Regions from separate parts of the Streptomyces sp. NPDC088762 genome, predicted to be linked through region 2. Evidence: riboswitches for the same ligand, from Rfam matches in the RefSeq annotation. Region 2 holds a riboswitch; each other region holds the start of a gene.
What was found. A riboswitch is a leader RNA that binds a small molecule or an ion and turns the genes downstream of it on or off. The one in region 2 is predicted to bind cyclic di-AMP.
Positions count from the first base shown of each region.

Region 1: it holds a riboswitch for cyclic di-AMP, as region 2 does, so the genes downstream of both, ACIP5M_RS11685 (peptidoglycan DD-metalloendopeptidase family protein) here and ACIP5M_RS21380 (M23 family metallopeptidase) in region 2, are expected to answer to the same signal.
Region 3: it holds a riboswitch for cyclic di-AMP, as region 2 does, so the genes downstream of both, ACIP5M_RS32740 (transglycosylase family protein) here and ACIP5M_RS21380 (M23 family metallopeptidase) in region 2, are expected to answer to the same signal.

Region 1 covers NZ_JBIVKT010000004.1:32,622-35,868, reverse strand. Annotated here, with positions in the region: gene ACIP5M_RS11695 (aspartate aminotransferase family protein) at 1-717, shown strand, start outside; gene ACIP5M_RS11690 (tyrosine-protein phosphatase) at 763-1,581, opposite strand; cyclic di-AMP (ydaO/yuaA leader) riboswitch at 1,858-2,067, shown strand; gene ACIP5M_RS11685 (peptidoglycan DD-metalloendopeptidase family protein) at 2,072-3,061, shown strand; gene ACIP5M_RS11680 (SGNH/GDSL hydrolase family protein) at 3,224-3,247, shown strand, end outside.
Region 2 covers NZ_JBIVKT010000009.1:130,933-134,179, reverse strand. Annotated here, with positions in the region: gene ACIP5M_RS21385 (GntR family transcriptional regulator) at 1-353, opposite strand, end outside; gene ACIP5M_RS21380 (M23 family metallopeptidase) at 561-1,358, opposite strand; cyclic di-AMP (ydaO/yuaA leader) riboswitch at 1,371-1,530, opposite strand; gene ACIP5M_RS21375 (M16 family metallopeptidase) at 1,761-3,128, opposite strand; gene ACIP5M_RS21370 (M16 family metallopeptidase) at 3,149-3,247, opposite strand, start outside.
Region 3 covers NZ_JBIVKT010000021.1:83,862-87,108, forward strand. Annotated here, with positions in the region: gene eno (phosphopyruvate hydratase) at 1-550, opposite strand, end outside; gene ACIP5M_RS32740 (transglycosylase family protein) at 823-1,527, opposite strand; cyclic di-AMP (ydaO/yuaA leader) riboswitch at 1,531-1,703, opposite strand; gene ACIP5M_RS32745 (transglycosylase family protein) at 1,983-3,059, opposite strand; gene ACIP5M_RS32750 (cytochrome P450) at 3,163-3,247, opposite strand, start outside.

The DNA of each region.
Region 1 (3,247 bases), on a different contig from region 2:
GAGCTGCTGCGCCGGCACAAGGCGCTGCTGATCGCGGACGAGGTGCAGACGGGCCTCGGACGGACGGGGGACTTCTACGCGTACCAGTACGAGCCGGGCGTGGAGCCGGACCTGGTGTGCGTGGCCAAGGCCCTGTCGGGCGGCTACGTGCCGGTCGGCGCGACCCTGGGCAGGGACTGGATCTTCAAGAAGGTCTACTCCTCCATGGACCGGGTGCTCGTGCACTCGGCGAGCTTCGGCTCCAACGCGCAGGCGATGGCGGCCGGGCTGGCGGTGCTGTCGGTCATGGAGAACGAGGAGGTCGTGGCCAACGCGCGGGCGATGGGCGACCTGCTGCGCGGGCGGCTCGCGGCCCTGGTGGACGAGTACGAGCTGCTGCACGAGGTGCGGGGGCGCGGGCTGATGATCGGCATCGAGTTCGGCCGGCCGTCCTCGCTGGGGCTGCGCAGCCGGTGGACCATGCTCCAGGCGGCCCGCAAGGGGCTCTTCGCGCAGATGGTGGTGGTGCCGCTGCTCCAGAAGCACCGGATCCTCACCCAGGTGTCCGGAGACCACCTGGAGGTCATCAAGCTCATTCCGCCGCTGATCGTGGACGAGCGGGACGTCGACCGGTTCGTCGGTGCCTTCCGCGAGGTCATGGACGAGGCGCACGGCGGCTCGGGGCTGATGTGGGACTTCGGCAGAACGCTGGTGAAGCAGGCCGTCGGCAACCGGTGAGGGCCTGACGGCCCGCTCCACGCCTGACGGCCTGCTCCACCGGCGTCAGTCCAGCAGCCTCTCGCGGAGCCGGCCGAGGGTCTCGGGCGCGAGCCCGAGGCCCTCGGCGAGGTAGGTCTCCACCCCGCCCCAGTGCTCGTCGATGGTGTCGAAGGCGGCCGTCAGGTACTCGGCGCGGGCGTCGAAGAGCGGCGCGAGCAGCTCCATCACCTCGGGGGACCGGGCCTCGGCCGTCTGGCTGGTGCGCCGGACGCGGTAGCGGTTGTGCGGGGCGTTCGACTCCAGGTAGTCCGCCACGATCGCCTCGCGCGGGACGCCGAGCGCGAGCAGCGTGACGGCGATCGACAGGCCCGCGCGGTCCTTGCCGGCCGCGCAGTGCAGCAGGGCCGGGACGCTGTCCTCGGCGAGGGCGTGCACCACCCGGCTGTGCTCGGCGGTGCGGTGCCTGATGATCCGCCGGTACGAGTTCGCCATCCGCGCCGCGGCCTTCCCGTCGCCCAGCAGCGAGCGGAGCTGGTCGAGGTCGCCGTCGCGGACCAGCTTCCAGAACTCCCGGCCGTCGGCCGGATCCGACAGCGGGATGTTGACGTTGCGCACGCCGGGCAGCGTGACGTCCGGCCCCTCCAGGGCGTGATCGGCCTCGTTGCGGAAGTCGAAGACGGTGTGGAGGCCGAGCGAACCGAGGAATTCCGCATCGGTTTCGGTGGCATGTGCGAGATGTCCGCTTCGGAACAGTCGTCCCGAAGCGACCCGCCGTCCGTCGGATGTCGGCAATCCACCCACATCGCGGAAATTGCGCACTCCGGTCAGCTCCGGCTCCGGCTGCGGACGCACCGGCGGGGCCGGGGGTATCTGCTGGGTCAAGGAACTCCTCCGCTTCGTCGTAGGTGTCCGAATTACACTGTTTGGCGCCAACTTGCCATGAGCGGAGGCGAGATCGGGCACGTCCCCGTGAGCCAGATCATACGGTGACCGTGAGTGCCTGATCGCTAAAGCCGAATGGCCCGGCCGGGGCGGTTGTTGGCGGTGGGGAATGGACACAGGGTGACCGGAATTCCGCCGGTCCCTCATTCCTGTGATTCCGTCAGGAAATTCATGGCTTGTTACGCGCGGCCGAACTCGATTACCTTCGCGATCGATCCGGGTGGACCGCCGAATCCTGCCGCCGCCCGGGAACCGCACCCGACCATTCACACGCGCGGCAGGAGCGGGGGAACCCAGGTAAGCCGCCGATCCGGATCTCCGATTCCGGGCCGGCTAGGGGTGAAGTCCTACATGGTCCGTTCATGTACGACCGGACATCTCCAGTCCGAACCCGACAGCTCACCTCGCAGGCGCCGGAGAGGAATTCACCATGCCTGCAAAGGGTAAGCACCGCCGCCCCAAGTCCCTTTCGATATCCCGCGGCTTCGCTGCCGCGGGCACCGGCGGCGCCGCCTTCGCGCTGCCGCTCCTGGGTGCCGCCGGCGCCCACGCGGCCGGCGCCGCGGCCCCGGCGCCCGCGGTGGTCCCCGCCGCCGCCCCCGCGGCGGCGCCGCAGGTCCCGGCCGCGCTGCAGGCCGCGTCGACCGTGTACACGGTCGTGCCGGGCGACTGCCTCTCCGTGATCGCCGCCGAGCGCCACCTGTCCGGCGGCTGGGAGCAGCTGTACGCCGACAACCGCGAGGCCGTCGGCAGCAACCCCTCCCTGATCCACCCCGGCCTGAAGCTGACGCTCGGCGCGAAGGGCGAGGCCGCCCCGGCCGCCGAGCCCGCCCCCGCCGAGGCTCCCGCCCCCGCCGAGGCTCCCGCCCCGGCCGAGGGCGCCGCCGAGGAGGCCGCCCCCGACGAGGGCTCCGCCGACGAGCAGGACGCGCCGGCCGCCCCCGCCCCGGAGCCGAGGCAGGCACAGAAGCCGGAGAGCACCGGCTCGTCCACGGTGGCCGGGGCCCCCGCCGCCGGCGGCTTCGTGGCACCGGTGGGCGGCGGGATCTCCACCCAGTACAAGACCCCCGGCGCCATGTGGTCCTCCGGCTACCACACCGGCGTGGACTTCATCGCGAGCTCCGGCACCACCGTCAAGGCCGTCGGCGCGGGCACCGTGGTCTCCGCCGGATGGGGCGGCTCGTACGGCAACGAGGTCGTCATCCGGCACGAGGACGGCAAGTACTCGCAGTACGGCCACCTCTCCTCGCTCGCCGTCTCGGTGGGCCAGAGCGTCACCGCCGGCCAGAGCATCGGCCTCTCCGGCTCCACCGGCAACTCCACGGGCCCGCACCTGCACTTCGAGATCCGCACCGGCCCGTCCTACGGCTCGGACATCGACCCGCTCGCCTACCTCCGCTCCAAGGGCGTCACCATCTGACGGCACCCGCCGTCGGAAGCGCGGACACACGTGAGGCCGGGGCCCGAGGGGGGTCCCGGCCTCACGTGTACTTATTCCTTATCCCCCGGGTGGTATAGATCACGGCCCGTCAACCCCGCATTACGTTGGCGTAGGTTGGTTACGGGAGTGAAGGATGTCGTCGTGGCAGCGACGACGACGACACTC
Region 2 (3,247 bases):
CCCCGCCTGGCCCGCTCCTGGCCCAGCCTGACCAGCCCGCGCAGCACTTTGAGGTGGGCCTCGGTGCGCCGCCGGGCGGCCCTGGCCGCGGCGAGGGGTTCCAGCAGCATCCGCAGCTCCAGCAGGTCGGCGGCCTCCTGCTCCGTCGGCTCGGCCACGCAGGCACCGGCGTGGCGCCGCGTGGTGACGAAGCCCTCCGACTCCAGGGTGCGCAGTGCCTCGCGGACGGGTACGCGGGAGACGCCGTAGCGGCGGGCCAGCACCTCCTCCGTGAGCCTGCTGCCCGGCTGGAAGACCCCGGAGACGATGTCATCGCGAATTGCCGTGCATACCGCGTGCGCAGGAATACGCAAGACCGAACCTCCGCCTATTTCCGACTCTCACCCTCATTGGTCACGCGTGCGCGTGCTGCGACTCTATTGCAACACACGACAATTTCCGAGAGCGGTCGAAAATACGAAACATTTGCACGCGGACAACGCCCAAGGCCCCGGCTCGGGGAGCCGGGGCCTTGGGTGGAGACGGGGGCGGTGCCGTGCGCGTACGCGGGCGCCTTCGGGTCAGAGGCTGACGCCGTGCGAGCGCAGGTACGCGACCGGGTCGATGTCCGAGCCGTACTGCGCGCCGGTGCGGGCCTCGAAGTGGAGGTGCGGGCCGCTGGAGTTGCCGGTGGAGCCCGACAGGCCGATCTGCTGGCCCGGGGTGACCTGCTGGCCGACGGAGACGCTCAGCGAGGACATGTGCCCGTACTGGGTGTAGGTGCCGTCGTTGTGCTTGATGACGACGTTGTTGCCGTACGCGCCACCCCAGCCGGCCTCGACGACCGTGCCGGCGCCCACGGCGTGCACGGAGGTGCCGGAGGCGGCGTGGAAGTCGATGCCGGTGTGGCTGCCGGAGGACCACATGCCGCCGCCCGCGTGGTACTGCGTGCTGACGTACGAGCCGTCGACCGGGGCGACGAAGGTGTTGAGGCGCTTGCGCTCCTCCTCGCGGGCGGCGCGCTCGGCGGCCTCGCGCTCGGCCTTCGCCTTGGCCTCGGCGAGGCGCTTGGCCTCGGCGGCCCGCTGCTTGGCGTCGGCCTCGGCCTGCGCCTGGGCGGCGGCGTGCTCGGCGGCGCGCTGCTGGGACGCGGCCTGGTCCTCGATGTCACCGGCGAGCTCGTCGGCGACGACGACGGCGCCGAGCGCGTTGTCCTGGGTGGAGTTGCCGCTGCCGCTGTCCGCGGCGAAGGCCGGGGCGGCCAGGGTGCCGACGACGCCGGTGGTGGCGAGGGCGGCGATGCCGGCGTAACCGGCGGTCTTGCGGCTCAGACGACTGGAACCACGGTGCTTACCGGCGGCACGACTGCCAAACGCCATGAAGGGGCTGATCCTTTCCTTCCCTCTCGCCTACCGGGTTAGCTGACGGGTTCGGAGCAGGAAGGTCTCCTACGGGCCTCCTCTTGCGAGGCGGTCCGATTCACCCCAGGGACTGATGTGGGTCCCCGGCTCCCCAGGCTCGCGCCTGACGGGGACTCGGCGATCGCTGCCCGGTGCCGCGGATGCGGCTGGCACAACTGACGGACAGCACGGCCGACGCTAGGCGGATCATCAGTCAATCGCCAAACAGAGACGCGCTTTTGTTGCGTACGCCACACCCCATACGATCAACCATGCCGCCAAACGGACAAAAGGGGTTCCGGTGGAGCAAGCCACCGGAACCCCTCACGCCGAACGCCAATTGGCCTTCGGAGGTACGTCAGTTGGACGCCCGTCGGTACGTCAGTTCGTGACGACGCTCACGTCGCCGATCCCCAGCGCCCGCACCGGTGCCTCGATCTGCGAGGCGTCGCCCACGAGGATCGTGACCAGCCGGTCCGCGGGGAAGGCGGCCACGACCGCCGAAGTCGCCTCCACCGTCCCGGTCGCGGCGAGCTGCGCGTACAACCGGGACTGGTAGTCGTCCGGCAGCTCCTGCTCGACCTGGTCGGCCAGCGTGCCGGCCACCGAGGCGGCCGTCTCGAACTTCAGCGGGGCCACGCCCACCAGGTTCTGCACCGCCACGTCCCGTTCGGCGTCGGTCAGGCCGCCCTCCGCGAGGGTGCGCAGCACCTTCCAGAGGTCCTCCAGCGCCGGGCCGGTGTTCGGCGTGTCCACCGAGCCGCTGATGGCGAGCATCGAGGCGCCCTTGCCGTCGGCGGTCGAGCGGAGCACCTGGCCGAAGGCGCGCACGCCGTAGGTGTAGCCCTTCTCCTCGCGCAGCACCTTGTCCAGGCGGGAGGTGAGGGTGCCGCCCAGGCAGTAGGTGCCGAGCACCTGGGCCGCCCAGACCCGGTCGTGCCGGTCGGGCCCGATGCGGCCGATCAGCAGCTGGGTCTGGACCGCGCCGGGCCGGTCCACGATGACCACGCGGCCGGTGTCGTCGGCGGTCACCGGCGGCACGGGCAGGGCTTCGGCGGAGTTGCCCGTCCAGGTGCCCAGGGTGTCGGCCAGTACGGCGTCCAGGTCGATCCCGGTCAGGTCGCCGACGACCACCGCGGTGGCGGTGGCGGGGCGCACGTGGGCCTCGTAGAAGGCGCGTACGGCCGCGGAGTCGATCCGGGAGACCGTCTCCTCGGTGCCCTGGCGCGGGCGGGACATCCGCAGGGAGGCCGGGAAGAGCTCCTTGGAGAGCTGCTTGGCGGCGCGGCGCTGCGGGTTGGCCAGCTCGTGCGGGATCTCGTCGAGCCGGTTGCGCACCAGCCGGCCGACCTCGGCGTCGGCGAAGGCGGGGGCGCGCAGCGCCTCGGCGAGCAAGCCCAGCGCCTTGTGCAGGCGGGAGGCCGGCACCTCCAGGGAGACCCGGATGCCCGGGTGGTCGGCGTGCGCGTCGAGGGTGGCGCCGCAGCGCTCCAGCTCGGCCGCGAACTCCTCGGCGGAGTGCTTGTCGGTCCCCTCGGACAGCGCGCGGGCCATGATGGTCGCGACGCCGTCCAGGCCCTCGGGCTCCGCGTCGAGCGGGGCGGCGAGGTTGACCTCGACGGCGACGACCTGCTGGCCGGGGCGGTGACAGCGCAGCAGGGTCAGGCCGTTGGGCAGGGAGCCGCGGTCGGGGGCCGGGAAGGCCCACGGCTGCGGCTCGCCGGCCTGCGGCCGCGGGTGGAAGGTCATCGTGACGGCTGCGGTGTCGCTCACTGCTCCGCCCCCTCGTTCTCGTCGTTCTCGGCGTGCTCGTCGGCGGCGCCGGCCAGCGGCTCGTACACCAGCACCGCGCGGTTGTCCGGGCGCAG
Region 3 (3,247 bases), on a different contig from region 2:
CCCAGCGCAGCGCCTCGGAGAAGGACTCCGCGCCGATCGGGGCGATCATGAACTCCTGGATGTCGACGTTGGAGTCGGCGTGCGACCCACCGTTGAGGATGTTCATCATCGGAACGGGCAGCAGGTGCGCGTTCGGACCGCCGAGGTAGCGGAACAGGGGGAGGTCGGAGGCCTCGGACGCGGCGTGCGCGACGGCGAGGGAGACGCCGAGGATGGCGTTCGCGCCGAGCGAGCCCTTGTTGTCCGTGGCGTCCAGGTCGAACATGGCCTGGTCGATCAGGCGCTGCTCGGTGGCGTCGTAGCCGACGAGCTCCGGCCCGATCTGCTCGATGACGGCGAGGACGGCCTTCTCGACACCCTTGCCCATGTAACGGTTGGGGTCACCGTCACGGAGCTCGATGGCCTCGAATGCACCGGTGGAGGCGCCGGACGGAACTGCAGCACGGCCGGTGCTGCCATCGTCGAGGCCCACCTCGACCTCGACCGTGGGGTTGCCTCGGGAGTCCAGGATTTCCCGGGCTACGACGACGTCGATGGACGGCACGAGCATCTCCTTCTGGGATGTGACGCTGGGTGTGCGGTGGCGTCAGGCCGTGGGATGGCCCCGCCGCCTAGAGCCTAACCGGATCCGGGCACTCGGCCCGCCGACCGCCCGGGTCCTGGGACGAAAAAGGGTCCGAATACCCCTGTTCCCTGACATAGGGCTCTTGATCATCCGTCGCCCGCCGGTCATCTGCCGGTCGCCCCGGGGGAGAACGCCGCCGCCCGGCGCGTGGGGGGAGACGCGCCGGGCGGTGGGGAGTGCGGCTGATGCCGCAGGGTTCAGCTGAGGTTCAGCTTCTGACCCGGGAAGATCAGGTCGGCGTCGGAGACGATGTCCTTGTTCAGCTCGAAGAGCTTCTCCCAGCCGCCCTTGACGCCGTTGGCGTCGGCGATGGCGCCCAGGGTGTCGCCGGCCTTGACCTCGTAGGAGCCGTTGCCGGTCTTGGGGGCCTCGGCGCGCTCGGAGCGGGTGGTGGCCGGGGCCTCGGTGCGCGGGGTCTCCCGCTTGGGCGCGGCCTTCTGCTCCGTCTTCTTCGGAGCGGCCTTCTGCTCGGTCTTCTTCGTCTCGGTCTTCGGCTTGGCGGGGGTCTCGGCCGCGCCGCCGTTGTACGAGGAGTTGGACAGGCCGACGCCGCAGGACGGCCAGGCGCCCTTGCCCTGGCCCTTGAGGACCTTCTCGGCGATGGCTATCTGCTGCGACTTCGAGGCCTGGTTGGCCTGCGGGGCGTAGGCCTTGCCGCCGTACGCGGCCCACGTGGAGGACGAGAACTGCAGGCCGCCGTAGTAGCCGTTGCCCGTGTTGATGGCCCAGTTGCCACCGGACTCGCACTGCGCGACGCGGTCCCACTCGGAGGCGGTCGCGGCGCTGGCGGAGCCGGCGGCCATCAGCGGGGCGGCGACGGCGACACCGGCGACACCGGCGAGCGTGACGATGCGGACGGCCTTGGAGCCGCGACGGTGCTTGCCCTTGCCGGAAAGCAGCATGAGGTTTCTCCTCACCGACGCCTACGAGGTGAGCTGTCGGGTTCGGGCGAGTGAGTTGCCCGGTCGTGCGACCTTGCGCACGGCTTAACCCCTAGCCGGTGGCGTGACCGTCTTTCAACGGCCGCTCCCGGCGCCTACCTTGGTTCCCCCGCTCCTGCCTTCGGCGCTTGACGCGACGACTGTTCCCCCCGTCCGCCGGCAGGATTCGGCGATGCGGTCGAAGGAGCCCGCGGTGGCGGGCGATTCAGAAGGTAGACAGGCCTCCCCCCGATGTTCAACAAGCGACATCGGGGGGAAACCGCCCCTACTTGCGTCCCTCGTGCACACGTTTGCGCAGGTGAGGACGGGGTTTGCGCCAGCTCCGGGGCGAGACACGCCAGTTGACCGGAAGAGACACATGTCTCACTTACAGAAAACCGACAATCGCGCCTTTCCGGGTGCCCGAAGTGCCCCTATTACAGGGTTAGATCCAGATTCTGGCCGGGCTTGATCAGATCGGCGTCCTGGCCGATGACCTGCTCGTTGGCCTGGTAGAGGGCGTTCCAGCCGCCCTTGACCCCCTTGGCATCCGCGATGGTGACCAGGCTGTCGCCCGCCTGCACCGTGTAGGTGGGTGTCGACGCGGTGTCAGACGCGGCGGGAGTCTCGGCGGCGGGCGCGCCGCGGTGCTTGCCGCTGCCCTCGGCCGGGGCGGCGGACGGGTCGGCGGGGGCGGTGGGTTCGGCCGGGGCGCCGGGGGCCGTCGGGCCGGGGGTGAGACCGGGGGTCGCGGGCGCCGTCGGGTCGGCCGGGGTCGCCGGAGGGGCGGTGGGGTCCACCGGGTCCGTGGTCGGGCCGCCGGGGAGCACCGGGGCCGTCGGGTCGGCGGGGGTGGCCGGAGGGGCGGTCGGGTCGGCGGGGACCACGGGAAGCGTCGGGGCGGGGGTGGGGTCGTCCGGCGACGGCATGACGGGCAGGCCGAGGGAGGGGCCGAGGGGGCCGTCGGGGAGCGTGAACGACGGGCTCTCGGACGGGCTCGGGGCCGGCCGGCTCGGGGCTCCGAAGTCGGTGGGCCTGTCGTGTCCGGTGACGGGCACGGAGTCGTCGGGGCGGGACGGCGAGGGGCTGACGGAGTGGGAGCCGCCGGGCAGTCCGGGGTCCACCTGCGCGGCGGGGCCCTGGGCGTCCAGTCCGGCCGACGCCGCGCACAGCGGCCATGCCTGCGGGCCCTTCGAGGCCAGCACCCGCTCGGCCACGGCTATCTGCTGCGAGCGGCTCGCGAGGTCGGCCCGCTCGGCGAAGTCGAGCCCGCCGGCGTTCTGCCACTCCTCCTGCGTGAACTGGAGTCCGCCGTACGATCCGCTGCCGAAGTTGGCGCTCCACGTGCCGCCGCTCTCGCATTCGGCGACCTTGTCCCACGTGGACGTGTCCGCCGCGCTCGCGCTTGTGGCGGCGAGCAGCGGCAGGGCCAGCGCGGAGCCGGTGACTCCGGCGGTGACGACGATCGCGGGGATCTGGCGGGGGCGTCTGTGGCGGCCGTTCCCGGGAAGCATGAGGCTGCACCTTTCGCATAACGGCGGGGTAACGGCAGAACCTAGCGGCCTTCGAACGCATGTCACAAGTTCGACCGGAAACTGACTCCCGGTCAGGCAGCCCTCAGATGTTTCGGGGTGTGAAGCGCACGGGAAGAGTGCGCAGGCCACGCATGATCAGTCCGCCGCGCCAGCGCAGGTCTTCCGAC